Regions from separate parts of the Bradyrhizobium sp. ORS 285 genome, predicted to be linked through region 2. Evidence: predicted binding sites of a transcription regulator. Region 2 holds the regulator's gene; each other region holds the start of a gene.

The links. Region 2 encodes PhoB, which activates phosphate uptake and scavenging genes when phosphate is short. Its sites were predicted from a motif close to TGTCATNNANCTGTCAT; they were not measured.
Positions count from the first base shown of each region.
Region 1: the regulator PhoB is predicted to act here: its motif matches at 5,178-5,194, upstream of BRAD285_RS03525 (toxic anion resistance protein).
Region 3: the regulator PhoB is predicted to act here: its motif matches at 5,975-5,991, upstream of BRAD285_RS32630 (DUF2794 domain-containing protein).

Region 1 is NZ_LT859959.1:772,528-782,008, forward strand. It holds gene BRAD285_RS03490 (PAS domain-containing sensor histidine kinase) at 1-1,091, opposite strand, end outside; gene BRAD285_RS03495 (phasin) at 1,405-1,785, shown strand; gene BRAD285_RS03500 (phasin) at 2,015-2,449, shown strand; tRNA gene BRAD285_RS03505 (tRNA-His) at 2,710-2,786, shown strand; gene BRAD285_RS03510 (hypothetical protein) at 2,931-3,116, shown strand; gene BRAD285_RS03515 (hypothetical protein) at 3,300-3,647, shown strand; gene BRAD285_RS03520 (hypothetical protein) at 3,913-4,311, shown strand; gene BRAD285_RS35655 (hypothetical protein) at 4,308-4,496, shown strand; gene BRAD285_RS03525 (toxic anion resistance protein) at 5,260-6,318, shown strand; gene BRAD285_RS03530 (VWA domain-containing protein) at 6,330-7,907, shown strand; gene BRAD285_RS03535 (5-bromo-4-chloroindolyl phosphate hydrolysis family protein) at 7,908-8,564, shown strand; gene BRAD285_RS03540 (hypothetical protein) at 8,574-9,481, shown strand, end outside.
Region 2 is NZ_LT859959.1:1,488,805-1,498,285, reverse strand. It holds gene BRAD285_RS06605 (uptake hydrogenase accessory protein HupU) at 1-198, opposite strand, end outside; gene BRAD285_RS06600 (HoxN/HupN/NixA family nickel/cobalt transporter) at 225-1,325, opposite strand; gene BRAD285_RS06595 (trypsin-like serine protease) at 1,509-2,825, opposite strand; gene phoB (phosphate regulon transcriptional regulator PhoB) at 2,967-3,674, opposite strand; gene phoU (phosphate signaling complex protein PhoU) at 3,691-4,407, opposite strand; gene pstB (phosphate ABC transporter ATP-binding protein PstB) at 4,436-5,257, opposite strand; gene pstA (phosphate ABC transporter permease PstA) at 5,254-6,144, opposite strand; gene pstC (phosphate ABC transporter permease subunit PstC) at 6,163-7,161, opposite strand; gene pstS (phosphate ABC transporter substrate-binding protein PstS) at 7,253-8,263, opposite strand.
Region 3 is NZ_LT859959.1:7,268,846-7,278,326, forward strand. It holds gene BRAD285_RS32605 (arylesterase) at 1-446, opposite strand, end outside; gene BRAD285_RS32610 (ABC transporter ATP-binding protein) at 502-1,236, shown strand; gene BRAD285_RS32615 (ABC transporter permease) at 1,233-3,803, shown strand; gene BRAD285_RS32620 (Bax inhibitor-1/YccA family protein) at 4,096-4,887, shown strand; gene BRAD285_RS32625 (GNAT family N-acetyltransferase) at 5,051-5,578, shown strand; gene BRAD285_RS32630 (DUF2794 domain-containing protein) at 5,598-5,963, opposite strand; gene BRAD285_RS32635 (thioredoxin family protein) at 6,394-7,176, opposite strand; gene acnA (aconitate hydratase AcnA) at 7,365-9,481, opposite strand, start outside.

The DNA of each region.
Region 1 (9,481 bases), 720 kb from region 2:
ATCTCCCAGGAGAAACGCAGCGGATGACGACGCGCGCGCGTCGACGCATCATCGGAAACGGCGTTGGCCTCGTCGTCTGCCTGCTGCATCGGCGGCGCGGCAGCCTCGGTCGCGCGGTCCTCGCTGGCCGCAGCCTGCGATGGCGCGAATGCGGAGGGATGCAGGTCGGCCGTGGTCTGCGACACCAGCGCCTGCGGCTCGAACAGCTCGGCCTCCGCGGGATCGTCGATGAGGAGGAATTCAGCCGGCGCTTCGTTCGACAAAGCGGGAGCTTCGTAGTCGGTGTGGCGTTCAGTCATGTCGTCCATCGAAGGGGCAGGCGGAGTCTCGGCCGCATCGGTGCCGGCGATCTCAACGGCGGCAGGTGATGCCGGGGAGGCATCGGGGGCGAGCTCTGCGTGTTGTGTGGGCGCCGGGCTCGGCGCGTCGATCTCGTCAGGCCTGATCGGCACGGGCATCGCGACCAGTCCGGTCTGACTGCCGCTGCCGACACGGCACAGCAGGGCGCGCTCCGCGCCGAGCGTCACCTCGGCGAGGCCGTCGGCCAGTGCCGCGTGTCGGGCTGCCGCAAATCGCGGATCGCTCAGGTCGTGCATGCCGAACAGGTGCCGCCCGGCCGGGCTGATGCCGGCGAACTGGCCGTCCTGGGTGAACGCGATCAGCGCATGCGCGCTGTTGTCCACCAGCCGCTTCAGACGGTCGGCAAGCGGAACGCTGCGCCCGGTGCTGTCGGTGCTGGTGATCAGCACGGCCCGGGTGCCGTCTGGAAGATCGAGCCTGGCGCAGCCGCAGGTCGCGAGCGTGCCGAGCGGCGCGCCGAAACCGCGGAGACGTTCGAGTCGGAGCGCGCCGGTCTCCGGCAGCCGTCGCGCCAATTGCGCGACCTGGCGGCGATGCTGATCGGCCGGTCCGAACGTCCTGGCGCTCAGCGCCGCGGCATGGCTCGCGGCGAACACCCGCGCCCCCATCGCATTCGACCAGAGAACGCGGCTGCCATCGGCCGACCACAGCCACGCCGGCAGGCTGCCCGCGGCGTGGACCGCCAGCCGGGGATCGCTCAGGACCTGCAATTCGAGATCGGCATGGGTCATGGGCAAAGACGAACGACTCTTCTGACTTTCATCGGTGGCCGGAACTGGCAGCGTTAAGAATTCGTTACTATCGCGCGTTTTGAGGGCAGAGGTCCACGGCCCGGCGACCGCGAGGTCTTGCTAAAGCTTGGATAACCTTAATGTGTTCCCGGCCTGTCCTCGGCCCTGCAAACCCGGGCGCGCCCGGCCTTTTGCATTGCAAAAGCGCCTGGCGCCGTCACGATGCGGATGGGACCGGCAGGCTAAGGTGACCGGCGCGCCCCGATGCGGGTCGCGTCTCGCGGGCTGGTTCGGGCAACAGGAGGAGGGACGGATGACGGACGACGGACGCCGATTCGAGATTCCGAAGGACATGCGCGCCATGGCCGAGGCCGGCTTCGACCAGGCCAGGCAGACGTTCGAGAAATTCCTGGCGGGCGCCGAAGCCACCGCCGGCTCGCTCGAGGAGCGCGGCGCCACGGTGCGCGCGGGCGCCAAGGACATCGGCGCCAAGGTGCTGTGCTATGCCGAGAAGAACGTGCAGTCCTCGCTCGACTATGCCCAGTCGCTGGTGCACGCCAAGGATCTGCCCGAGGTGCTCCGGCTGCACACCGACTACATCCAGGGCCAGATGCGATCACTGGCCGAGCAGGCGACCGAGATGGGCCAGGCGATCCACAAGGCCGCGATCGACGCCGGCAAGCCCAAAGCTTGATGGTCTGAGCATCTCGTGGTGCACGCCTGGATTGAGCGGCTCGTTCCTTCCTGGGCGGCCCGCGACAAAGAGTTCCAGATATCGGAATTAGTCGTTGCGTTGCACAAATTCGACACGATATAGCTCTACGCGAGGTTGTTACCTCCCAGGGGCGGTTCCTCTGCGTGATCCGAAGTGACGTCTCGTTGCCGGGACGATTCAGCCTTAAATGTTCCCAAGGATGCATGCCATGACCAATGCCACCGATCCTTTCTCTGCATCGATCATCCCGTTCGAGGTTCCCGAGCAGGTGCGCGCGCTCGCCGAGAAGGGCGTGTCGCAGGCCCGCGAGAACTACGCCAAGTTCAAGGACGCGGCCGAGACCCACAATTCGGCCATCGAGGCCTTCTTCGCCAACGCCAGCAAGGGGGCCGGCGCCTATTCGTCCAAGGTGATGGAGTTCACCAAGGCCAACACCACCGCCTCGCTCGACTTCGCCCAGGAGCTGTTCGGCGTGAAGTCGCCGTCGGAAGCGATGGAGCTGTGGGCCGGCTTCGCCCGCAAGCAGTTCGAGGCGTTCACCGCCCAGGCCAAGGAGCTCGGCGAGCTCGGCCAGAAGGTCGCGACCGAGACGGTCGAGCCGATCAAGGAAAGCGCCACCAAGCTGTTCAAGCCGGCGGCCTAAAGTCCACAGCCCGAGCCCCGCTCGGCGCCTACCGGCGCCAGCGGATGGCCGCGAATCCCGAGCCCGGCGCGCTCCGCGTCCGGGCTCGATCTATTTCGAGCCCGCATTCTGGGCAGTCGCGGGAAGCGCTCACAAAGGCAGCAAAAAACCGCGGGGAGGCGGGCGACTTTATCCGTTCTCGGACTTGCCAAATCCCCCCATTGCACCTAGTTTCCGGCCGTTCGGGCGCCCCCTCTCGCGGGGCTCTGCCCGTTGCGGATGCAGTTGTAGCTCAGTTGGTTAGAGCGCCTGTCTGTGGAACAGGAGGTCGGTGGTTCGAGCCCACCCAACTGTACCAAATTCCCGACATATCGATCGTTTGCCTCGCCGGCGGCGTTGTTCGTCCGATGTCCCGCGGCGACAAGCGTCGAGGATGCCGATGAGCTCCACAGCTGTCGAGGTGCGAATGAGCCCGGCGATCCGATCTCTACGCTGAGGAAGCATGATGGATGCGAAGTCAGCCGCAGCATTCAAGCAGCACGTCGAGCGGTCCATCGAGCAATTGTCGCTCGCGCTCACGCTTGCCGACGAAGCCTGTGAAGACCAAGAATTTCTGAGGCTGAAGGGGATGATCGGCGATGTCATCGCTCGGCTGGACGCCATGCTTCAATGTCGTAGGGCGGATTAGCGCCAGCGTAATCTGCCATCTTCGAGCAAGATATCCGAGGACAGTTGTTCCTTCGGGCGCCCTTGTGCCGCCTTTGACCTATGCTCACTGCCTGAACGATGAACCGGCGGATCACCCTGCGCTGATCCGCCCTACGCGCGATACTTGCGTCTGCACAATTCCGTTCGCCACTGGGGACCGACCATGGGAAGTGACCAGATCGCTGAGATAGCGCCAGCTGTCCGCGAAATTCTGGGTGGCGGTTCGGGCTGGATCGCGACGTTCGAGGTCACCGGCGATCCGACGAAATGGGTTCAGTTCGAGATCGGCTGCATCAACGCGGCATATTTGTCCGCCGACGCCCCGAGCCAGAAACTCGGAGGGCTCCCGGCATTTGCGCTGTTGATGTGGGAGCCGAACAAATATCTGACCGGCAGTCTCGATCTGTCCGACCCGCGATCGATCGCGCGATGGATCGATGATTATTATTTCTCCGCTGTTCTGGAGTGTGCGGACGACTACTCTATCGATGTCGGTATAGCGCGTCTCTGACCGCTTGGAGGCCTGCAGACATCCTGGTGCACACCCGGCAACTTATGCTGGAATGAGCAAGTCGCAATTCACTGCCAGGCGGACATTCGGCGTGATTGTGTCAGTATACCGATCGACGCAAGGCCACGATCGGGGCGACGATGCGGTAGGCGCGAAGTGGGGCGGACGCTCAGCTTAGGCGATCGCTCACTCGGTTCCGGTCTGCGCCTAATACATCAAGGCCTGGGGATGATAACATCAGCCGCCTTTCAACGGTTTTAATCTGATGCAGAGACCTGAAAACTATACTTTGTTTGTCGAGCTTCTGTTCGGGGGCAGCATGCTCATGCTGGCCATCGCGATCATCTGTCACCTCTGCACTCGCCGTTTCCTGCGTAGCCGTCATCTCGCACTGGGAGTTTGCGCACTGCCGCTCCTCACGATTTTGATGATCGTTCTCTCGGCCGTTGTTGTAGCTGTACTCCCTGCATTCTATTCGGCTTCGTATGGTTATCTGCCAGCGCCTGACGAGCCTATAGGGCTCTTGGGCACCACAGCATCTCAGCTTGGTATTCTCCTGATGCTGCTCGCCTTCTTATTGGTTCTCGCTCACTTGCTGTCGCTGGCATTTTTAGGTCTTCGCGTCGCGCTTTTCCAGACAAGTCCGCATGAACTCCGCTGGTGAAGATCGCGATGGATCGCTTGGCATCGATCTTCCGTTTTCCAGAAAAAATCTTGACGCCGCCCCCAAATCAGTGGTCTTATCCGCGCATCCCGTCCCAAGCGAAGGGGCGTACGCGCGGTCGTCACGATACGTGGGGCGGGGATGCGGTGGCCGTGATGGATCAGGCGCTACGGCGCGACGACTGATCCGTCACGGACGATGAAGTCGTGTGGTCCTGGCCTCTCGTCGCTGAGGTCAAGTCAACGTGTTGCTTGACGGCACGCGCTGATGATGGGGGCAAGAACGCCGATCCCCAGGGAGAGCACGTATAATTCGTAAGCCCATCGCGCAGGGAATGCCGGATGGTCGGCTGAACCTGTGGTGACTGCCGCCTGCTTTTTTTCTGCAGGCGGGCCATGGGTGAGGCCTTCACCCGGCATTCCCTGCGCCCTCGCGGATGTCGAGGGGCATCGGCTGAACAACTCGGGCGCCGGGCGCCGCGAGGATGCGGGCGCGTGGGTCGAAATCTCACAACCGTCATCCGGTCATGGAGGGCACCAATGCCAGCCCAAATCTGCGCTGTCGTCCCTGCGAACGCAGGGACCCATACCGCGGAATCTAAGTGAGACGCGCAATTGCCAGTCATCGTCCCATTTGGGCCGGTGGTTATGGGTCCCTGCGTTCGCAGGGACGACAGCGGGGCATGTAGCGAAAGCGCGGCCGTGGAGCGAATGGCAGCATTTGCGTGTCATGTGATGAACCGATCCCCCGCTGGATCGACGAATCCATCAGCCGCTCCCAGGCCGAGCCATCTGCCGGCCAAACTGCGGCCAAGGGTCGCCGTCGTCATGTTCCTGAACATGCTCCGCATCGGGTTCGTCATCGGTTGTCATCGAACCATTGCAATGTGTCCCTATATTTTTCAGCCCTTTGCCCGGTCGTTGCTGACCCATTCCCCGAGGTATCCTCATGTCTGAGACCGTCAACCTGCCGGCGGTTCACGCCGACCAGTCGGTGGTCGCGCGCATCCGCTCCGAAATCGACATTTCGGACCGCTCCCGCCTGGTCACCTTCGGTGACCGCGCGCAGCGCTCGGTGGTCGAGTTCGCCGACCGCATCCTGGCGCAGACCCAGAATCGCGAGATGGGCACGACCGGCAAGTTGCTGTCCGACATCCTCGGCAAGGCGCGCGGGCTCGATCCGGCGACGCTCAAGGACGCCGGGCTGCTGACGCGGATGTTCTCGTCGATGGAGGCACGTATCAGGCGCTTTACTGAAGCCTTCGACGACGTCGCCTCGCAGATCGATCGCATCTGCATCGAGCTCGACCGCAACAAGGAGACCTTGCGGCGGGACATCGCGCTGCTCGACGATCTGCACGAGCAGACCAAGGCCGCGCTGACCGAGCTCGACGCGCATATCGCCGCCGGCAAGGCGTTCGTCGACGACTATCGCCGCGGACCGCTGCTCGAGCTGGAGCGCGCCGCAAAGGCCTCCGCCGAGGGCAGCGATGCGCTGATGGCGGCGCAGACCTATCAGGACGCGGTGCAGGCGCTCGACCGGCTGGAAAAGCGCATCTTCTATTTGCAGCAGGCGCGCCAGATCGGTATCCAGCAATTGCCGCAGATCCGCATCGTGCAGTCCGGCGATGAGACCCTGATCGAGAATCTTCAGGCCACCACCGAGCTCACTATCCCGGTCTGGAAGCAGAAAATGATCCTGCTGCTCGGCCTGCAGCGGCAGAAATCGGCGCTCGAACTGCAGAAGACGGTGACCGACGCCACCAACGAGATGATGCGGCAGGCGTCGGAGATGATGAAGACCCAGGCGATCGCGATCGAGCAGCAGTCGCAGCGCGGCATCGTCGACATCGAGACGCTCGACAAGACCAATCGCGATTTGATCGACACCATCACCGGCGTGCTGACCACACAGCAGGAAGGCCGCAAGAAGCGCGAGGAGGTCGAGCACCGCATGGCGCAGCAGACCGCCGAGCTGAAGGCCGTGTTGTCGAAGGCGCCGGTGTGAGTGTGCAGGCCATGAGTCTTCGGGCCATGTGGCGGGTGCTTGCGATCGGATTGGCCGCGCTCTGGCTCGCCGGCTGCGGCCCAAGCGGGCCACAATTTTCGATCCTCTCGGGCTCCGAGAACGACGTGCTGGAGCCGCTGGTCCAGGAGTTCTGCAAGTCGCGCGGCGCGACCTGCGACATGACCTACCAGGGCTCGCTCGACATCGCGCTGTCGCTCAAGCCGGGCAATGAGGCGAAGGCCGATGCGGTGTGGCCGGCGGCCTCGATCTGGATCGATATGTTCGACACCGGCCGGCGGGTGAAGTCGGTCAAGTCGATCACCCAGATGCCGGTGATCCTCGGCGTCCGCCGCTCCAAGGCGCAAGAGCTCGGCTGGATCGGCGCCAAGGTGACCACGAAGGATATCCTGGCCGCGGTTCAGGCCGGGCGGCTGAAATTCCTGATGACCTCGGCGACGCAATCCAACTCCGGCGCCTCGGCCTATCTCGCGATGCTGGCGTCTGCGATCGGCAAGCCCGATCTTATCGAGGCCGGCGATCTCGAACGCGAGGGCGTCGTCACCACCGTGCGCTCGCTGCTGCGCGGCGTCGAACGCTCCTCCGGCTCCAGCGGCTGGCTTGCCGATCTCTATCGCGAGGGCGAGCGCAACGGCACGCACTATCAGGCGATGTGGAACTACGAGGCCGTCATCAAGGAGACCAACGACAAGCTCAAGGCTGACGGCTTCGAGCCGCTTTATGCTGTTTATCCCGAGGACGGCGTCTCGGTGGCGGATTCGCCGCTCGGCTTCGTCGAGCGCGGCCGCGGCAAGGAGGTGCAGGCGTTCTTCGATGAGCTGCAGGCCTTCCTGCTGAAGCCGGAGACGCAGGCCCGTATCGCCAAGACCGGCCGCCGCGTCGAGCTCGCGCGCGCGTCCCAATTGCCGGGCGATCAGACGACCAACATCGATCCGTCGCGCGCGGTCACCGTGGTGCGGCCGCCGGAGCCGAAGGTGATCCAGATCGCGCTCGCCGCCTATCAGGACGCGCTGCGGCGGCCATCGCTGACGGCGCTGTGCCTCGATCTCTCCGGCAGCATGCAGGGCCATGGCGAGACGCAGCTCCTGGAGGCCATGCGTTTCCTGCTGACGCCGGCGCGGACGCGGGAGCTGCTGGTGCAATGGTCGAAGCAGGATGAAATCCTGGTGCTGCCGTTCAATGACCACGTGCTATGGGTGTCGAGCGCCAGCGGCGACGAGCAGGAGCAGGCCGGGTTGTTGAAGCAGACGCTCGAATTGCGCGCCGGGGGCGGCACGGATTTCTACACCTGCGGCGCGCGGGCGCTGGCGGCGATGAAACCAATCCTGGACAAGGGCTCGCACCTGGCGGCAATCGTGATCATGACCGATGGTAAGAGCTTTGGCGAGCGGGCCACCTTCGAGCAGCCCTGGCGCGCCGATGGCGGCCGCGTGCCGGTATTCGGCGTCACCTTCGGCGACGAGGCCGACCGCAAGCAGCTCGATGCGCTGGCCAAGCTCACCGGCGGTCGCGTCTTCGACGGCACCAAGAATCTCACCGACGCCTTCCGCGCGGTGCGTGGATATAATTAGATGCCGAGTGCGCCGTCAGAGACCGGATGGATCGTCGGCGGCTTGATCGCCGCCGTCGCGATCCCTGCGCTCGCGATCGGTCTGAGCATGCCGTTCTGGCTCGCCTGCGTGATTGGTCTGGGCGCCGGCGGCGGCGCCATCGCGGTGCTGGCGCCGCGCGCGGCGTTTCCGCTGCTCGATGCCAGCGGCGTCGCACGCGGCAAGGTGCAGCTCGCGCGCGAGCTGCTTCGCGAGGCCGCGCCCTGCGCCGAGCGGCTGGAGCAGTCCGCGGGGCGCATCCGCGAGCGCAAGGTCGCCGACGGCGTCCGCCACCTCGCGGTGATCGCGCGGCGCATCTTTACCGGCATCGAGAAGGACCCGCTGCGGCTCGATCGCGTGAGGCGCTTCCTGACCTATTATCTGCCGCGCGCCGCCGAGATCGCTGAGGCCTATGCCGAGCTGGAGCAGGCGCCGGTCGTCGACGCCGCGCGGCTGGCCTCGACCCGCGAGCTGATCGACCGGCTCGATGCGGCCTTCACGCGCTATGCGGCGAGCCTGCAGGATGCCGATCTGGACAAGCTCGACATCGAGCTCAAACTTCTCAAGAGCGCCCTCGATGAGGATCTTGGCCCGGCTGCGCCGCCGGCCGTTCCGCTCGAGCGGCGGGACAAGGTCTAGGAGGGGCTGATGCCCATGTCGCGCCGCGCACTCGGGATCGGCCTGCTGGCGACGTCAGCAGCGGCCACCGGCGGCTATCTGTATCTCAACCAGCATCCGGAGATCGCCGGCAAGTTCGGCAAGCCGAAGCAGCTGTTCGGCTTTGCCGGCGGCGAGAAGGAGGGCTTCCTCGCCAATGCGCGGGTGCGCTATCTCCTGGAGCGGCGGTTTGGCCTGGTGCTCGACGCGCGTCGCGCCGGCTCGGTCGAGATGGTGCGCGAGCGGACCTTGCTCGACCAGAAGCCGCAATTCCTGTGGCCGTCGTCCTCGGTCTTGGTCGAGGTCGCCCGCGGCGCCGGCGTGAAGATCTCGCGCGACCAGGTGATCTTCAACTCGCCGATCGTGCTGTATTCCTGGGATCGCATCGCCGACGGCCTGGTGAAAGCCGGAATCGCCGAGCCAGCGGGCGGGCCGCGCTACACGGTCGATCTGTTGAAGCTGCTGAAGGCGATCATCGCCGGCGACAGCTGGGCGCAGATCGGCGTTGCTGATTTGTTCGGCCGTGCGCGCATCGTCTCCACCGATCCCAACCGCTCGAACTCCGGCTTCATGTTCGCGGGCCTCGCCGCGAACCTGCTGAGCGGCGACGTGATCGCGCTCGATGCGCTGCCGAAAATCGATGGCGACGTCGCCACCGTATTCAAACGGATGGGCTTCAAGCCACCATCCTCCGGCAAGCTGTTCGACGACTACATCGCCGGCGGCGCCGGCGCGCAGCCGCTGATCGTCGGCTACGAGAATCAGCTGGTCGAATGGGTGCTGCAGGATCCCGAGCGCTGGAAGCGCGTCGAGGCGAATGCACCGGCCAAGCCGGTCATCATCTATCCCAAGCCGACGGTGTTCTCGGCGCATCCGCTGATGAGCCTCGATCGCGGCGC
Region 2 (9,481 bases):
GCGGATCGCGTCCAAGAGCTCGACGACTTCGTCGCCGGTTTCCTCGCTGACGGAAGGGTGCCAGATCAGATCGATGCCGGATTGGCGCAGCTCGTCAAACCAGCCGGAGGCGCCGCTTTCCAGGATCGACATGGTGCAGCCGCCGCAGCTCGCGCCCTGCAGCCACAGCATCCTGGTCATTCCCTCCGCGCCGGCCATCGTGAGGTCCCGCCGTCAGCACAGCTCTATGCTGTCGTGTTTGGTATCTCTGCGGGATTTAGCGTCCCCGCACGAAGGGTGGCAAGCGCCGCGTCGGTTTGGGAACCGCGCGGGCGGCGGTTGAAGAACACGGCGCCGGCCCAGATCAGTCCGAACAGGCCGACCGCGACGATCCCAAGATCGGCAATTCCATCACCGAGCGCGGCTGCAAACTCCGCCCAGGTTCCGGTCAGACCGAACAGCGGCGCCAGCAGCGTGGCGGCCTCGACTCCGCCGATCACCAGCGCAATCGCCACCGAGAGGCCGGTGATCACCAGATTGTAGCGTCGCTTGCGCGCGGGGTCGGTCAGCGCCCAGCGGTAGGCGCCGACCATCAGCATGCCGTCGGCGGTGTCGACGGTCGCCATCGCCGCGGCGAACAGCGCCGGGAACACCAGCACATGCGCCAGACTCGCCCCGCGCGCAGCCTCGGTGGCGGACAGGCTGAGCAGGCCGATTTCGCTGGCGGTGTCGAAGCCGAGGCCAAACAGAAAGCCGAGCGGATACATGTGCCAGGCACGCGACACGACACGCAAGACGGGCCGCAGCAGACGGATGAGGAGGCCGTTGCCGGGGGCAGCTTCAGGGTCGGGGCGTGGTGAGCGGCGCCAGAGGTTCACGAACAGAACGAGATTCGCCAACGCGATCAGCAGCAGGAAACCGGCTGAGACCGACGTGCCGATGGCGCCGCCGATCGCGCGGATGGCGCTGTCCTCCCGCAACAGATCGGCACCGGCCACCAGGCTCACCACGATCGTGGCGATCACGACGACGCTGGAATGGCCGAGCGCGAAGTAGAGACCGGCCGCGCGCGGCTTGTCGCCGTCCTGCACCAGCTTGCGGACGACGTTGTCGATCGCGGCGATATGGTCCGCATCAACCGCGTGGCGGAGGCCGAGCAGCCAGGCCAGCAGCGCGGTGCCGACGATGGCGGGACGGTCGGCGTAGAGCGCGAAGGCCCAGGCCCAGGCGAGCGCGTTGGCGAGCACGAGGCTGGCCAGCAGCGCCATCGTCCGCGCGCGCTCCGTGCGGAGCGGGGTGGCGAGCGCGGCGGGGGGCCGAGGATGATCAATTGGCAAAATCGTCATACTCGGACAGGAGAGCAAGACCCGCGCCAAAAGGCAAGGCTCGCGCTCCCACGCGCAAATCCCGTGCAAATCAATCCTCGCGGCCCCGTCGAGCCTGGATTGACCTCTTCCCTTGGCAAGGCGCTATCCGGTCAAGCTCAAACATTGACCAGCCGACGACCAACTCTTCTCCTCTGTCTCCCCTCACCGCGCCGAGGCGCTCTGCGCGGCGATCTCGCGCCGCACCGCCGCCTCGAATTGGCTGGCGGGCGCGGCGAACATCAGGCGGGTCTCCTCGTGGAACGCCGAGAAGATGCCGACAACGGCCGGCACGCCGTTGATCTCGGCGAGGATCGGCGAGCCCGAATAGCCGAAATTGGCGAGGCAATGCACGGTCAGCAGACGGGCGTCCCTGGTCATGCCGGCGCTGCAATTCCTCTGCCCGGTCGGCGAATAGCGCCGCTCCTGGCCATAGCCGATCTCGGAAATGGTGCCGGCCTTGGTCGCAGCCGCGAGCTCGTCGCGGCTCACGGACTTCACCGCGACCGGCTTCGACGGCAGCGCGTCCTTCAGGATGATCAGCGCCCAATCGGCCGGCGAGCGGTCGGTCGACCATTGGTCGTGCTGGGTCGGGATGAAGTCGGGCGCCACGATCAGCTTGTCGGCGACCGATGACGCGGCAGGGGTGCCCTTGTTCATGCCTGCCAGGAAATGGACATTGCCCGGGCTGACCTGGGCGAGGCCGTTGAACACGCAATGCGCCGCCGTCAGCACCACGCGGGGCGCCACCAGCGTGCCGGTGCAGGAGCCTCCCGTGCTATATTGCGCCACGGTCACGACACCGATCGACGATGCCGGCCAGGAGGTGGGATCGACGACATCGCCAAAATGCCGGTCGAGCCCGAGCAGCTGTTCGGCGCGCGGATTGGCAATGCCGGCATCGGCCGATTCCGGCTTCGCCCGCCACGCCACAATCGTCTCCTCCGCCTGCCGCCGCTGCGCCTCGCTGAGCTTCACGCGCTGAATCTCGCGGCCGGCAGACCTGACGCCGTTGCGTCCGGCCATCACCAGCCAGGCATACCCCTGGATGACATCCCGGGTCATGACCTGGCCATCGAGCATCATCAGGCCGAGCATGTATTGCGACTGGGCAAAGCCCTGTGCGGCGGCGCGGTTGAACCAGCGCGCGGCTTCGCCGTGATCGCGGCCGGCGCCTTCGCCGTTGAAATAGGCGATCCCCAGATAGTGCTGGGCAATGGCGAGTCCCTGATCCGCGGCCTTGCGGTACCAGACCAGCGCCTCCGCCTGATTGCGCGCGACGCCCACGCCGAAGGCTTGCATGAAGCCGAGATCGAATTGCGCCCGCGCATCACCCTTGGCGGCGAGCGGCTGCAGCCGGCGCAACGCCACCGCCGCCTGGCCATTCGACGCAGCAGTGACGGCGTCCTCGAGCTCGGCGGCCGTGACACCCGCGATGCTGCCGAGCAGCACGGCGAGACTTATGAGGATGGTCTTGATCAAGGGCGTCCGCTGAGACCGAAACATCGGCTGCTCAGCAGGCACGATCAAGACGGCGGCGGCGTGGCGGAAAGCGGACCGCAATGTCCTTAATCCGGCCCCCTCGCGTCTCACACCCGCTCCACCCTCAAGCCTGCTTCTCCCTCAGGCCTGCTCCGACTTGACGAACCGGTCGTCCAGCGCATAGCCGGCGCCGCGCACGGTGCGGATCGGATCCTGCTCGCGGCCAGGATTGAGCAGCTTGCGCAGGCGGCCGATGTGCACGTCCACCGTGCGCTCGTCGATATAGATGTCGCGACCCCAGACGCTGTCGAGCAGTTGCTCGCGGCTGAACACGCGGCCGGGATGCTCGAGGAAGAACTCGAGCAGGCGATATTCGGTCGGGCCGAGATCGATCGGCCGGCCCGAGCGCGCGACGCGGCGCTTCTCGCGGTCGAGCTCGATGTCGCCATAGGACAACACAGTCGCCAGCCGCTCCGGGCTCGCGCGACGCAGCAGGCCCTTCACGCGCGCCAAGAGCTCCGGCACCGAGAACGGCTTGACGATGTAGTCGTCGGCACCAGTCGCGAGACCTCGGACGCGCTCGCTCTCCTCGCCGCGTGCCGTCAGCATGATGATCGGCAGCTGCCGGGTCTCGGTCCGTGCCCGCAGGCGGCGGCACAGCTCGATGCCGGACAGCCCCGGCAGCATCCAGTCGAGCACGACGAGATCGGGCACGCGCTCCTTGAGCCGCGTGTCGGCCTCGTCGCCGCGCGCCACGGTCTCGACCTCGTAGCCTTCGGCTTCGAGGTTGTAGCGCAGCAGCGTCGTCAGCGCCTCCTCGTCCTCAACCACCAGAATTCGCGCACCCATGTCGAAATCGTCTTTCTCAGTTGCCGGGGATCGTGGTCGCGAAGCTGGTCATGTCGCCCTTCGGGCGCTTGTCCATGATCTGCTGACCCTCGATCATATAGAACACCGTCTCGGCGATGTTGGTGGCGTGGTCGCCGATCCGCTCGATGTTCTTGGCGCAGAACATCAGGTGGATGCAGAACGAGATGTTGCGCGGGTCTTCCATCATGTAGGTCAGGAGCTCGCGGAACAGCGAGGTGCAGATCGCATCGACCTCCTCGTCGCCCTTCCAGACCGTCATCGCCGCCGGCAAATCATGCGCGGCATAGGCATCGAGCACCGTCTTGACCTGCGACTGCACCAGGTCGGTCATGTGCTCCAGGCCGCGGATCAGCTTGAGCGGATGGAAGTCGCTCTCCAGCGCCGCAACGCGCTTGCCGATGTTCTTGGCGAGGTCGCCGATCCGCTCCAGATCAGTGGCGACGCGCATGGCGCCGACGATCTCGCGCAGATCGACGGCCATCGGCTGACGGCGGGCGATCGTCAGCACCGCGCGCTCCTCGATGATGCGCTGCAGCTTGTCGACCTCGGCGTCGGCGGCGACCACCTTCTGGCCGAGGGCCACGTCGCGCCGCACCAGCGCATCGACGGAATCGACGATCAGCCGCTCGGCGAGGCCGCCCATCTCCGACACCAGCCGGGTGAGATCCTGCAGATCGCTGTCGAACGCCTTGGCGGTATGTTCACTGGCCATGTTGATCTCCTGAAGAATGCTGTCGGCGTCAGCCGAACCGGCCGGTGATGTAGTCCTGGGTCCGCCGATCGCTCGGCGAGGTGAAGATCTTGCTGGTGTCGTCGAACTCGATCAGCTCGCCGAGATACATGAAGGCGGTCTTGTCGGAAACGCGCGCCGCCTGCTGCATGTTATGGGTCACGATCGCGATCGTATAGTTCTCCGCGAGCTCCTGGATCAGCTCCTCGACCTTGGCGGTGGAGATCGGGTCGAGCGCCGAGCAAGGCTCGTCGAACAGGATCACCTCGGGCCGGACGGCGACCGTGCGGGCGATGCACAGGCGCTGCTGCTGGCCGCCGGACAGCGACAGGCCGGAGGCGTTGAGCTTGTCCTTGACCTCGTTCCACAGCGCGCCGCCGCGCAGCGCCTTCTCGACCCGATCGTCCATCTCGGACTTCGAGATCTTCTCATAGAGCCGGATGCCGAACGCAATGTTCTCGTAGATCGTCATCGGGAACGGGGTCGGCTTCTGGAACACCATGCCGACCCGCGCACGCAGCAGGTTGAGGTCGAGCTTGGGGTCGAGGATGTTGGTGTTGTCCAGCATCAGCTGGCCGGTGGCGCGCTGGCCCGGATAGAGGTCGTACATCCGGTTGAAGATGCGCAGCAAGGTGGACTTGCCGCAGCCGGACGGGCCGATGAACGCCGTGACCCGGTTGGTGCCCAGCGTCAGGTTGATGTTCTTCAGCGCGTGGTGATCGCCGTAATAGAAGTTCAGGTTGCGCGCGGTGACCTTGGCCGGCGCCTCGGGGAGCGGCTGGCCGTGAAGCGCGTGATTGGGCTGACTGACGGAGACGGACAGTTCGGTCATTTCGTTTTCCTCTCGGCGCCGAGAATGCGTGCACCGACGTTCAGGGCGAGCACGGCCAGAGTGATGAGAAGGGCTCCGCTCCAGGCCAGCTGCTTCCAATACGCATACGGGCTCTGGACGAAATTGTTGATGGTGACGGGCAGGTTCGCCATCGTCTTGGAGAGGTTGAGGCTCCAGAACTGGTTCGACAGCGCGGTGAACAACAGCGGCGCGGTCTCGCCGGCGACGCGGGCGGTCGCGAGCAGCACGCCGGTAATGAGGCCGGATCGCGCCGCGCGATAGGCGATGCGGCGGATCACCAGCGAGCGCGGCAGGCCGAGCGCGGAGGCCGCCTCGCGCAGCGGGTTGGGCACCAGCAGCAGCATGTCCTCGGTGGTGCGCAGCACGACGGGGATCACGATGACGGCCAGCGCCAGCGCACCGGCGATCGCCGAGAAGCCGCCCATCGGCACCACGACGGCGCCGTAGATGAACAGGCCGATGATGATCGACGGCGCCGACAGCAGGATGTCGTTGATGAAGCGGATCACCGAGGTGAGGCGGTCGTTGCGGCCATATTCGGCGAGGTAGGTGCCGGCGAACAGGCCCAGCGGCGCGCCGATGCCGACGCCGATCACGGTCATCATGATCGAGCCGACGATGGCGTTGCGCAGGCCGCCTTCACTGGCGCCGGGCGGCGGCGTATCGGCGGTGAAGACCTGCAGGCTGAGGCCGGCGAGGCCGTTATAGAACAGCGTGAACAGGATCAGCGCCAGCCAGGTGACGCCGAATGCCGCGGCGGCGATGCACAGGCCGCGGATCAAGAGGTCGCGGCGACGGCGGCGGGCGTAGATCGGATTCACCGGATTGACCGGCGTGTCGAATGTGGAGGCGTCGACGCTCGACATGACTTACTTTCCTGCCCTTTACTTTCCGGCCTTGGCATCGAGTCGCGCCAGCATCAGCCGGGCGCTCGCCAGCACGAAGAAGGTGAGGACGAACAGCAGCAGGCCGAGCAGGATCAGGCTGGACTGGTGCAGGCCGTCGCTCTCCTGGAATTCAGAGGCGATCGCGGCCGAGATCGTCGTGCCCGGCGCGAAGATCGAGGACGAGATCCGGAACGAGTTACCGATGATGAAGGTCACCGCCATGGTCTCGCCGAGCGCACGGCCCAGCGCCAGCATGACGCCGCCGATCACGCCGACCCTTGTGTAGGGGATGACGACGCTGCGCACGACCTCCCAGGTGGTGCAGCCGACGCCGTAGGCGGCTTCCTTGAGCACCGGCGGCACCGTCTTGAAGACGTCGACCGAGATCGAGGTGATGAAGGGCAGCACCATGATCGCCAGGATCAGCGAGGCGTTGAACAGGCTGAGATAGGACGGCGGCCCGGCAAAGATGTCCTGCAGCACGGGGATGTTGGCGCAGAGATTGATCATGAACGGCTGGAACGTGGTGGCCAGGAACGGGCCCAGCACGAAGAAGCCCCACATGCCGTAGATGATCGAGGGAATGCCGGCGAGCAGCTCGATGGCGAGGCCGATCGGGCGGCGCAGCCATTGCGGACACAGCTCAGTGAGAAAGATCGCGATGCCGAGTCCCACGGGAATTGCGATCAGCATCGCGATGAACGAGGTCACCAGCGTGCCGTAGATCGGGCCGAGCGCGCCGAGCACCGGCGGATCGGCCGAAGGCGCCCAGCGCTTGGTGAGGAGGAACTGGAAGCCATACTCCTTCATCGCCGGCCAGGCGCCGATGACGAGCGAGATGATGATGCCGCCGAGGATCAGCAGCACCGAGATCGCCGACAGGCGGGTGATCCAGTAGAAGGTGATATCGCCGAGCTTGAACGCGCTCAGCGCGCGGGCGCGATCATAGGGCCCTGCGGCAGCGGCGATGTCGCCGACCTCGCTCTCAACGGCCATCTCAGCCAAGTCCGCCCCCTGCTTCTTTGACACCATCATCACCTTGGACGAACCCTCTCCCGTTTCCGGGAGAGGGCAGGACGTGTTCAGATCAGCTCTTGATGTCGGCCGACCAGGTCTTCTCGATCAGCTTCACGACGCTGTCCGGCATCGGGATGTAGTCGAGCTCCTCGGCCATCTTGCCGCCCTTCTCGAACGACCACTTGAAGAACTTGATCGCCTCGGCGGAGGCCGCCTTGTCGGTCGGCTCCTTGTGCATCAGGATGAAGGTCGCGGCCGTCATCGGCCAGGACTTGTCGCCCTGCTGGTTGGCGAGGATCACGTAGTAGCCGGGAGCCTTGGCCCAGTCGGCATTCGCGGCGGCGGCCTGGAAGGCCTCGACGGTCGGCTGCACGGTCTTGCCGGCCTTGTTGACCATGCCGGTGTAGGTCAGCTTGTTCTGCTTGGCGTAGGCGTACTCGACATAGCCGATCGCGTTCTTGGTCTGGCTGATGTTGCCCGACACGCCCTCATTGCCCTTGGCGCCGACGCCGACCGGCCACTCGACCGCGGTGTTGAAGCCAACCTTGCTCTTCCAGTCGGCGCTCGCCTCGGAGAGGTAATAGGTGAAGTTGAAGGTCGTGCCTGAACCGTCGGAGCGGCGGACGACGGCGATCGCGTCGGAGGGCAGCTTGACGCTGGGGTTCAGCTTCTTGATCGCGGCGTCATCCCACTTGGTGATCTTGCCGAGATAGATGTTGGCGAGGGTCTCGCCGTCCAGCACCATCTCGCCCGGCTTCACGCCCTCGAGGTTGACGACCGGCACGATGCCGCCCATCACCATCGGCCACTGCACCAGGCCGTCCTTCTCGAGCTGCTCGGCCTTGAGCGGCGCGTCGGTGGCGCCGAAGGTCACGGTCTTGGCCTGGATCTGCTTGATGCCGCCGCCAGAACCGATCGACTGGTAGTTCAGACCGTTGCCGGTCTCCTTCTTGTAGGCGTCAGCCCACTTGGAATAGATCGGGAACGGAAACGTCGCGCCCGCGCCGGTGATGTCGGCAGCAAATGCCGACGTCGATGCGGCGACCAAGCCGGCAGCGACGAGTGCTTTGACGAAATTCATAGCTGGTCTCCATGCCTGGGGAAGCGAAGCGCCATATGCACCCGATTGCGCTTCCCGGGCCGCTTTAAGGGGCCTCGGTGTGGCTTTTATAAAGGTTCGATGACAGCTGGATGACAGTCGCATGCCATTGATAAATCGTGATTTTTCGATTTTCGTCCGAGGTTCTACGGTGGAAGAGGTGGTATCCTGAGGTGACTTCACCCAGTTGCTGAACGAGCAGCGCTCACGCCCGATGCGCGGTGATGAGAGATCGGCGGTCAGGCCTTGCGGCCCTGCAACAAAGCTCGATCGAGCCGCTCTCCGGATGCATTTGCAGTGCCCCCGCCCGCCCCTCACATTCAGTGTCGTCCCGGCCTTCGAGCCGGGACCCATAGCCACCGGCCGATGTAGGCGGGAGAGATCCATCCACCTGCGTGCCTCGAACATCTCCCCGGGGGTATGGGTCCCGGCTCGAGGCCGGGACGACAGCGGAGGTTTGGTTACAGCGGCAGCAACTCACGAGATATGACCTCGCGTTCCCGCGGCACGGCGTGCCCGGGGGATGCATCGATGATGTCCCTCCTGAAATACGAGAGGGCGCGGAGAAGGCCGGACCTCGGCTGAGGCCCGTGGCCCGCCTGCTGAAAAGAATGCAGGCGGCAGGTACCACGAGTACAGCCGGACAGACCCGGCCTTCCCCGCGCGAATGGAGTTACGGTGTCCTTCGTGCTCTCCCTGGGGATCGGCGTTCTTGCCCCCATCGCCCGCGCGTGCCGTCAAGCAACGACCACGGACTTGACCTCAGCGTCGAGAGGCCAGGACCACACGACTTCGCCGTCCGTGCCGGCCTGTGCTCGTCTGGCACAGCCGTCACGGCCATCGCAGCCCACCTCCACGATCGTGACGACGCGTTCGTCCCTCTGCTCGAGGCGGGTTGCCGAGATAAAAGCACAAATTCCGAAAAACAGCAATAGATTTATTTTTGCCGGAACGCCGAAACATGATCGTGACTGCGCTGGAAGCATGAGCGGGCTGAGCGACTGACGCCTCATTGGCCAGCGCAAGCGCGTCACGCCCGGCTGTCGTCCCCGCTGTCGCCCGGCCTTGAGCCGGGCCCCCTCTCCACCGGTTGATGTGGCCAGGTGAGATCGGTCTACACGCGTGCCCCAAAAAACTTCCTGGGGTTATGGGTCCCGGCTCAAGGCCGGGACGACAGCGGAGGACTTGGTCGACGCCTTC
Region 3 (9,481 bases), 2.0 Mb from region 2:
GCGTTGAATTTGGCGGCGTAGTCGCTGCCGTAATTCGGCGGCGACAGCATGCCGCACAGCATGACCGCGATGCCGCGCGCCTTCAGCTTGGTGACGATCTCGGTCAGGGCCTTGCGCGTAACCGCGGGGTCGATGCCGCGTAGCGCGTCGTTGGCGCCGAGTTCGACGATCACGGCTTCGGTCCCGTCAGCCACCGACCAGTCGAGCCGGTCGCGCCCGCCGGAGGACGTGTCTCCGGACACCCCGGCATTGGTCAGGTCGATCGGCAGCCCCTTGGCCTGCAACGCTTTTTGCAGCTTGGACGGAAACGAATCCGACGCAGAAAGCCCAAGCCCGGCGCTCAGGGAGTCGCCGAGCACCACCAGCTTGATCGGCTTGACCGCGTCAGCAGCCGCCAACACCGGCCCGGCTGTCATCAAGGCGAGCATCAACACGAGTATGTGCACGAAGATGCGTCCGCGGCCCTCGACCCGGCTTGCGGAGTTGCCATATGACCGAGCCATGGACAGTCTCATCGAAACCTCGCGTTTGGCCGGCACTGCGCCGGACACCATTACCATCTCCAACGTCAACCTTTCGCTCGGCACCGGCGCGGCGCGGGTTCATATCCTCAAGGACATCAGCCTGCGGGTGGGACAGGGCGAGACGATCGGCCTGATCGGCCCCTCGGGATCGGGGAAGTCCACGCTGCTGATGGTGATGGCGGGGTTGGAACGTCCTGACAGCGGTCAGGTGGTGGTCAGCGGCACCGCTTTCAATGCCCTGGACGAGGACGCCCTGGCCCGGTTCCGCGGCCGCCAGGTGGGCATCGTCTTCCAGTCCTTCCATTTGATCCCGACCATGACGGCGCTGGAGAACGTTGCCGTGCCGCTCGAACTGGCCGGCCATTCCGGCGCCGCCGAGCGCGCCGCCCGCGAGCTGGAGCAGGTCGGCCTCGGCCATCGCCTGCATCATTATCCTACGCAGCTGTCCGGCGGCGAACAGCAGCGCGTGGCGCTGGCCCGTGCCCTCGCCCCCGACCCGGCGATCCTGGTGGCCGACGAGCCGACCGGCAATCTCGACGAGTCGACCGGGCGGCAGATCGTCGACCTGCTGTTCACCAAGCATGCCGAGCGCGGCATGACGCTCGTGCTGGTAACCCATGACAGTGGCCTCGCCCATCGCTGCGACCGCGTGGTGCGGCTGCGCTCGGGCCGGATCGAGGCCGACGGCGCGCACGAGCCCGCCGACGCATGAGCACCCTATCCGAACCGCTTCCCGGCCGCCGCATGGCGGCGCTACCTGTGCGCTATGCCCTGCGCGAGCTGCGCGGCGGCCTGCGCGGCTTCTATGTCTTCATCGCCTGTATCGCGCTCGGCGTGCTCGCCATCGCCGGCGTCGGCTCCGTGGCCGCGAGCCTCAATGACGGGCTAGTCCGCGAGGGCCGCACCTTGCTCGGCGGCGACGTCGCGTTCTCGCTGTTTCAGCGCGAAGCCAAGCCCGAGGAGATCGCCTTCCTGCGTTCGCGCGGCCAGGTCTCGCTGGCGGCCACCTTGCGCGCCATGGTGCGGGCAGGTGATGCCAAGCTGGCGCTTGTCGAGCTGAAGGCGGTCGACACCGCCTACCCGCTGCTGGGCAAGGCCGAGCTGCAGCCCGACCTGCCGCTGGCCGACATCCTCGCCGAGCGCGACGGCGTGTTCGGCGCAGCGGCCGATCCGGCCCTGCTGGCCCGCCTCGACATCAAGGTCGGCGACATCGTCAACATCGACACCGTCCGCTTCCAGATCCGCAGCGCGCTACAGGCCGAGCCGGACAAGCTATCCGGCGGCATCGGCCTCGGGCCGCGCTTCCTGGTCAGCGAAGCCGGCCTGCGCGCCACGCCGCTGCTACAGCCCGGCAGCCTGGTGCGCTGGACGTATCGCGTCCGGCTCCCCGACAACGCCACCGACGACCACGCCGCCGCGTCTTTCATCGCCGACACCCGGCTGACCTTGCCGCAGGCCGGCTGGGAGATCCGCAGCCGCAGCAACGCCTCGCCGCAGCTGGAGCGGACGATCGGCCGCTTCACCCAATTCCTGACGCTTGTCGGCCTCGCGGCGCTGCTGGTCGGCGGGGTCGGCGTCGCCAATGCCGTGAAGAGCCATGTCGATCGCCGCACCGAGGTGATCGCGGCGTTCAAGGCGCTCGGCGCCACCAGCCGCGACGTGTTCGGAATCTATCTCGTGCAGGTCATGGTGCTCGCCACGATCGGTTCGATCATCGGACTCTGCGCCGGGGCCGCCCTGCCGTTCGCCATTGTCGGGCTGTTCGGCAAGATCCTGCCGTTGCCGGTGATCCCGGCGGTGCACCCGGACGAGCTGGCGCTGTCGTTCCTCTACGGCTTGCTCACGGCGCTCGCGTTCGCTCTATGGCCACTCGGGCGCGTCCGCGACGTGCCGGTGGCGGCGCTGTTTCGTGAGGCCGTGATCGCCGAATGGCACCGGCCGCGCTGGAGCTATCTGGCGCTGATCGCCGGCACCGTCGCGCTGTTGATCGCCGTCGTCGTCGGCCTGTCCTACGACAAGAAGATCGCCGCGGTGTTCGTCGTCGCCGCCGCTTTGGTGTTCGTGCTGTTGCGCGGCATTGCGGCTGTCGTGATGGCGATCGCGCGGGCCGTGCCGCGCAGCCGATTCCCGATGCTGCGGCTCGCGGTCAGCAACATCTATCGGCCTGGCGCGCTGACGCCGTCCGTGGTGCTGTCGCTTGGACTCGGGCTCGCGGTGCTGGTCACGATCACCCAGATCGACGGCAATCTGCGGCGGCAATTCCTGGCGCAGCTGCCGGAGCAGGCACCGTCGTTCTTCTTCATCGACGTGCCCTCGGGCGAGGCCGACCGCTTCCGCGACTTTCTCAAGGCTATGGCGCCGCAATCCACCGTCGACGACGTGCCGATGCTGCGCGGCCGGATCGTCGCCGCGCACGGCGTGCGCGCCGAGGACCTCAAGGCGACCGCGGACACCGAATGGGTGCTGCAGAGCGACCGCGGCCTGACCTATACCGGCGAGATCCCGAAGGGCTCCAAGGTCGTCGAGGGCGAATGGTGGGGCGACAATTACAGCGGCCCGCCGCTGGTCTCGATCGAGAAGCGCATCGCTGACGGTCTCGGCCTGAAGCTCGGCGACGACATCGTGGTTAACGTGCTCGGGCGCGACATCACGGCAAAGATCGGCAACATGCGCACGATCGACTGGCAGGGCATGGGCATCAACTTCGTGCTGGTGTTCTCGCCGAACGCCTTCAAGGGCGCGCCCCACACCCACGTCGCCACGTTGACCGAGGCACGCTCCGACAGCGCAGAGGACGCCCGCGTCATCCGCAAGGTGGCCGACGCTTTCCCGATGGTGACGAGCGTGCGGGTCCGCGAGGTGATGGAGACGGTCGGCTCGGTCGTGTCCAACCTCGCGCTCGCGATCCGCGGGGCCAGCGCGGTGACGCTGATTTCGGCGATCCTGGTGCTGGGCGGCGCGCTCGCCGCGGGTCACCGCCACCGGGTCTATGACGCGGTCATCCTGAAGACGCTGGGCGCCACGCGGCTGCGGCTGCTCGGCGCCTACGCGCTCGAATATCTGATGATCGGTTTTGCCACCGCTGCGTTCGGCGTGATCGCAGGCTCCATCTCCGCCTGGCTGATCGTGACCCGGCTGATGACCTTGAGCTTCGCCTGGCAGGCCGGCAGCGCCGCGCTGGTCGTCTTGGCCGCGCTGGTGGTGACCGTGGGTCTCGGCCTCGCCGGCACGCTGCTGGCGCTCAACCAGAAGCCGGCAACGGTTCTGAGGAACCTTTGACGCGCTGACGTTTGAGGTATTGGGCGTTCATGCCGCACGGTTAACGGGCTTTTCACGGCTCAAACGCGCGCGGAGCGACATTCAGCCGCGCGTGGAAGCTTGCACCAAATATGCTAGTTTCCCATTTAAGGATGGGCTCAGAAAGCTGCCAAAGAGATCTGCCAAAAGATGGCGAATTTGCCGATGACGCAAATTTAATATCGATGGCAGCGTTGATGAGATAGGGTTTTTCGAGAACCGGCCAAAGGTCCAGCCAGGACCGGGTTGCCGGGCAACCAACGGGAATTCGACCATGTCGGACCTAGACCGCAACTATGCTTCACCCTTTGGCCGGGTGGCCGGGCGCGCCGATGCCGCGACCGTCGACGCCGGTCTGCGCGCCTACATGCTGCGCATCTACAACTACATGAGCATCGGCCTGGCCATCACCGGCCTCGCGGCACTCGGCGTCTACATGGCGTCGGTGACCGGCGATCCGGCGGCCGGCGTGTTCAAGTTCGGCAACGCCTACCTGACTCAGTTCGGCTACACGATGTTCGTGAGCCCGCTGAAGTGGCTGTTCATCCTGGCCCCCCTGGTCATGGTGTTCGCGATCTCGGCCGGCATCAACCGCCTCGCACCGTCGACCGCGCAGATCCTGTTCTGGGTGTTCTCGGCCTTGATGGGCGTGTCGCTGTCGTCGATCTTCCTGGTGTATACCCACACCTCGATCGTGCGGGTGTTCTTCATCACCGCGGCGACCTTCGGCGCGCTCAGCCTGTACGGCTACACGACCAAGCGTGACATGACGGGCATGGGCTCGTTCCTGTTCATGGGCCTGATCGGCATCGTGCTGGCGAGCCTCGTGAACCTGTTCCTGGCGAGCTCGATGCTGCAGTTCATCGTGTCGGTGATCGGCGTGTTCGTGTTCGCCGGCCTGACCGCCTGGGACACGCAGCGCCTGAAGAACGAGTACATCTACGGCTACGCCTCCGCGGGCGGCGACATCGCCGAGCGCGCAGCGATCACGGGCGCCCTGTCGCTGTACCTGAACTTCATCAACCTGTTCACGCTGCTGCTGCAGCTGCTCGGACAGCGCGACTGATCCACCCGCTCGAACGAGCGACCTTCAAAGCCCCGGCCTCACCGCCGGGGCTTTTCGTTTGTCCGGGGCCGGAGAGGCGGCGGTCAGCGCGGCGTCGCGGCGGGAACGGCAGCCATGCCGTCACGGTGTTGATCGGCTGCTTCGCCCTGGTATTGTTCCACCCATGTCCGACATCGAGATCCGGCCCACCCAGGAGGCCGACCTTCCCGCCATCACCGCGATCTACGGCCAGGCCGTCCGCGAGGGTACCGCCACGTTCGAACTGGACCCTCCGGATCTGGCGGAGATGACCCGACGCTTTCGGGCCTTGACCGACGGCGGCTTCCCCTATTTCGCCGCCCTGCTGGATGGGGAGGTGGTGGGCTATGCCTATGCAGGGCCGTACCGGCCGCGGCCCGCTTATCGCTTCACCGTCGAGAACTCGGTCTACCTCGCGCCCGCCAGCCAGCGCCGCGGCATCGGCATGCGGCTGATGCGTGCTCTGATCGAAGCGTGTGAGGAACGCGGCTTCCGCCAGATGATCGCGGTCATCGGCGACTCCGGCAATGCCGGCTCGGTCGGGCTGCACACCGCCTGCGGCTTCCAGATGATCGGCACCCATCCGAGCGTCGGCCTGAAATTCGGCCGCTGGCTCGATACCGTCATGATGCAACGGCCGCTCGGAAGCGGCAGCAGCGACATCCCGGCTTAAGCGGCGCGGATAGCGGGGCTCAGACCAGCGCCGGCTTCGGCGCGATCGCGAGCAGCACCCGCTCCAGCTCGTGGCCGCGGCGCAGGATCAGGCCGGTGGCCGAGATCACGCTGTACATGCCCTGCTTGCGCGCCAGCCGCGGGTCCTTCTCGATGCGGTAGAGCGGCACCTCGGACGCGCGGCGGAAGACGGAGAACACGGCGCGGTCGCGCAGGAAGTCGATCGAGTAGTCGCGCCACTCGCCGTCGGCGACCATGCGGCCGTAGAGATTGAGGATGCGGTTCAGCTCGAGGCGGTCGAACGTCACCCGGGTCGGCGCTGCGGCCGCGTTGCGCGCCGCCGCGCGGTTCTCGCTGGGGTCGGCATCCTCCGGGGTGAGGTTCATGAGCGTCCTCCTGTCATCTGTGTGACATGATCGCGCCAACCGACGTCAGCCGCAAGGGGCGGTTTTCATTATCGAACTTGGCAGGATCAGTGACACGCGCGAGTTCCGCGAACACGCAAGCGTCACGGGATCGTTAGCGGAATCATAATCGCGCCGTGTTTCCGCCCAGGGACTGCCCCCGACGTTAGGCATAAGATTCGTGTGCGTTGGCCCGGTCCTTTCGGTTCCGGATTCCTCAGCCCCCAGCCCCCCGGGGTCGTCAGGATCGGGTCTATTCACAAGTAATGGCAAAGGGCCAACGCGAGTTGGTCCTTTTGCTTTTTGGGCGGGAGATCGCGCGATGATGTTGCGACGCGCGTCAGCCCTGAAGCTGGACGCGTCGCGCCGTCGATCAAGCCATCTTGAATTTGAAGGTGAGCGGCGAAAAGGCTCAGCGCTCGGGAGCACGCGTCGTCGCCGACGTCCGGGTGAGCAATGGCAGGTCCGAGCGAGCCGCGCCGAGCATCAGGCCGGGCCGGTCTCGGCTTCCGTCCTGCACATAGACGACGGCGCCATCGACGCCGTCACGGGCGATCTTCTCGAGCGGGACGCTCCAGCTCGCCGGCGCCCCATTCCAGTCGCCCAGCTTCATCAGCCCGCGGACGACGTTGTAGTAGGTCAGCTCCCGGCCGCCATTCTCGCCGCGCGCGACCTGGATCGGAACGACGCGCGCGATCGAGCAGACCCAGACCTCGCCATGCTTGCGCGGCGCGTGCTCGTCGGCCGCAGCGACCGACACGGTCAGCTCCTGGCCGTCGATCACCATGCTGACCGGCACCGACATCACGGCGCCACCTCGGCCTGTGTCCTCAATGGCGCCCTCGATCGCCTCGCGATCGCTGCCGATCACATGCACGGCACCGTTGACCACGGCCTGCGGGGTGTAAACCTCGCGGTCGCCCCGTGCTCGCGAATACGCGCGCTGCCGGGCCGTGAAGCGGGAGTCGGCCAAGGTGTCCTTCCACCCGAGATAGTCCCAGTAATCGATCGGCAGGGACAGCGTTATGACGGAGGGATCGCGCGAGAGGTCGCCGAGCAGCTTGTCGGCCGGCGGACAGGACGAGCAGCCCTGCGAGGTGAAGAGTTCGATCACCGCACGAGGGTCGGCGGAGGCCGGCCGGACGAAAGCGATGACCGCACAGACACCAAGCGCCGCGCGCGACCACCACGACATCTGTCCACTCATCGCCACTGTCCCGTCTGGACCACCGTCCGCTACGCCTGGAGCGTCACCACATTCGCCATGCCGTCCTCGTAGTTAACAAACAGAAAATGCAAAGGAGGCGGCCTTTGTCATAGGCCGCCTCCTTCATCACCCGCTACTCACTTCAGAGTGAGCCAAACTGTCGCATCGCGCTTTGGTTAAGCGGCGAGCTTCCGCAGCACGTAGTGCAGGATGCCGCCGTTCCGGTAGTAGTCGAGCTCGTCCAGCGTATCGATGCGGCAGAGCAGCGGAACCTGGTGCGATGCACCGTCGCCCGACACAATCTCCGCGGTCAGGGTCTGGCGCGGCTTCAGGTCACCCTGGAGGCCCTTGATGGTGACCTTCTCGTCGCCCTTCAGGCCGAGCGACGACCACGACGTGCCCTCCTGGAAGGTGAGCGGCAGCACGCCCATACCGACCAGGTTGGAGCGGTGGATGCGCTCGAAGCTCTGGCAGATCACGGCGCGGACGCCGAGCAGGCGGGTGCCCTTGGCCGCCCAGTCGCGCGACGAGCCGTTGCCATATTCGGCGCCGGCGAACACCACCAGCGGCACGCCCTCTTCCTGGTACTTCATGGCGGCGTCGTAGATCGACATCTGCTCGCCGTCGGGCCAGTGCTTGGTCAGGCCGCCCTCGGGGATGTTGCCGTCGGCGCCCTTGAGCATGAAGTTCTTGATGCGGATGTTGGCGAAGGTGCCGCGCATCATGATCTCGTGATTGCCGCGGCGGGTGCCGTATTGGTTGAAGTCGGCCGGGCGGACCTGGTGCTCGCTGAGGAACTTGCCGGCGGGCGAGGTCAGCTTGATCGAACCGGCCGGCGAGATGTGGTCGGTGGTGATCTTGTCGCCGAACAGCGCCAGCACGCGAGCCTCGACGATGTCCTTGATCGGCTCAGGCTCCTTCTTCATGCCCTCGAAATACGGCGGGTTCTGCACGTAGGTCGACGACATGTTCCAGCGATAGGTCTCGCTCTCGACGGTCTTGATCTTGCGCCAGTTGGTGTCGCCCTTGAACACGTCGGCGTAGCGCTTCTTGAAGATCGAGGCCTTGACGAACTTCTTGACGAAGTCGTTGACCTCCTTGGTCGTCGGCCAGATGTCCTTCAGGTAGACCGGCTTCTTGTCCTTGCCGATGCCGATCGGCTCGACCGCGAGGTCCTTGGTCACGGTGCCGGCCAGCGCGTAAGCCACGACCAGCGGCGGCGAGGCCAGGTAGTTGGCCTGCACGTCCGGCGAGACGCGGCCTTCGAAATTGCGGTTGCCCGACAGCACGGCCGCCGCGACGACGCCATTGTCGTTGATCGACTTCGAGATCTCTTCCGGCAGCGGGCCTGAGTTGCCGATGCAGGTGGTGCAGCCGAAGCCGACCAGGTTGAAGCCGACCTTGTCGAGGTCCTTCTGCAGGCCGGAGTTGGCGAGGTACTCGGCAACCACCTGGCTGCCCGGCGCCAGCGAGGTCTTCACCCACGGCTTGGCCTTGAGGCCCTTGGCGGCGGCGTTGCGGGCCAAGAGGCCGGCGCCGATCAGCACGCTCGGGTTCGAGGTGTTGGTGCAGGAGGTAATGGCGGCGATGACGACGTCGCCATGGCCGATGTCGAAGTCCTTGCCCTCGACCGGGAAGCGCTGCTCGGCGGCATCCGGCTTCTTGTACTCGCCGGCCAGCGCGGTCGCGAAGCCCTCGGCCACCGCAGGCAACGCAATGCGGCCCTCGGGACGCTTCGGACCAGCCATCGACGGCACGACGTCACCGAGGTCGAGGTTGAGCGTCTGCGTGAACACCGGGTCCGGCGACTTGGCGGTGCGGAACAGGCCCTGCGCCTTGGCATAGGCCTCGACCAGCGCGACGCGCGGGCCCTTGCGGCCGGACGTCTTGAGATAGTCGATGGTGGCGGTGTCGACGGGGAAGAAGCCGCAGGTGGCGCCGTATTCGGGGGCCATGTTGGCGATGGTCGACTTGTCGGCGACCGAGAGATGGTCGAGGCCGGGGCCGAAGAACTCGACGAATTTGCCGACGACGCCGAGCTTGCGCAGCATCTGGGTGACGGTCAGCACGAGGTCGGTCGCGGTGACGCCTTCCTTCAGCGCGCCGGTCAGCTTGAAGCCGACGACGTCAGGCAGCAGCATCGACAGCGGCTGGCCGAGCATGCAGGCCTCGGCCTCGATGCCGCCGACGCCCCAGCCGAGCACGGCGAGACCATTGACCATGGTGGTGTGCGAATCGGTGCCGACCAGCGAGTCCGGATAGGCGACCTCGAAGGTGCCCTTGGTCCGGCCGA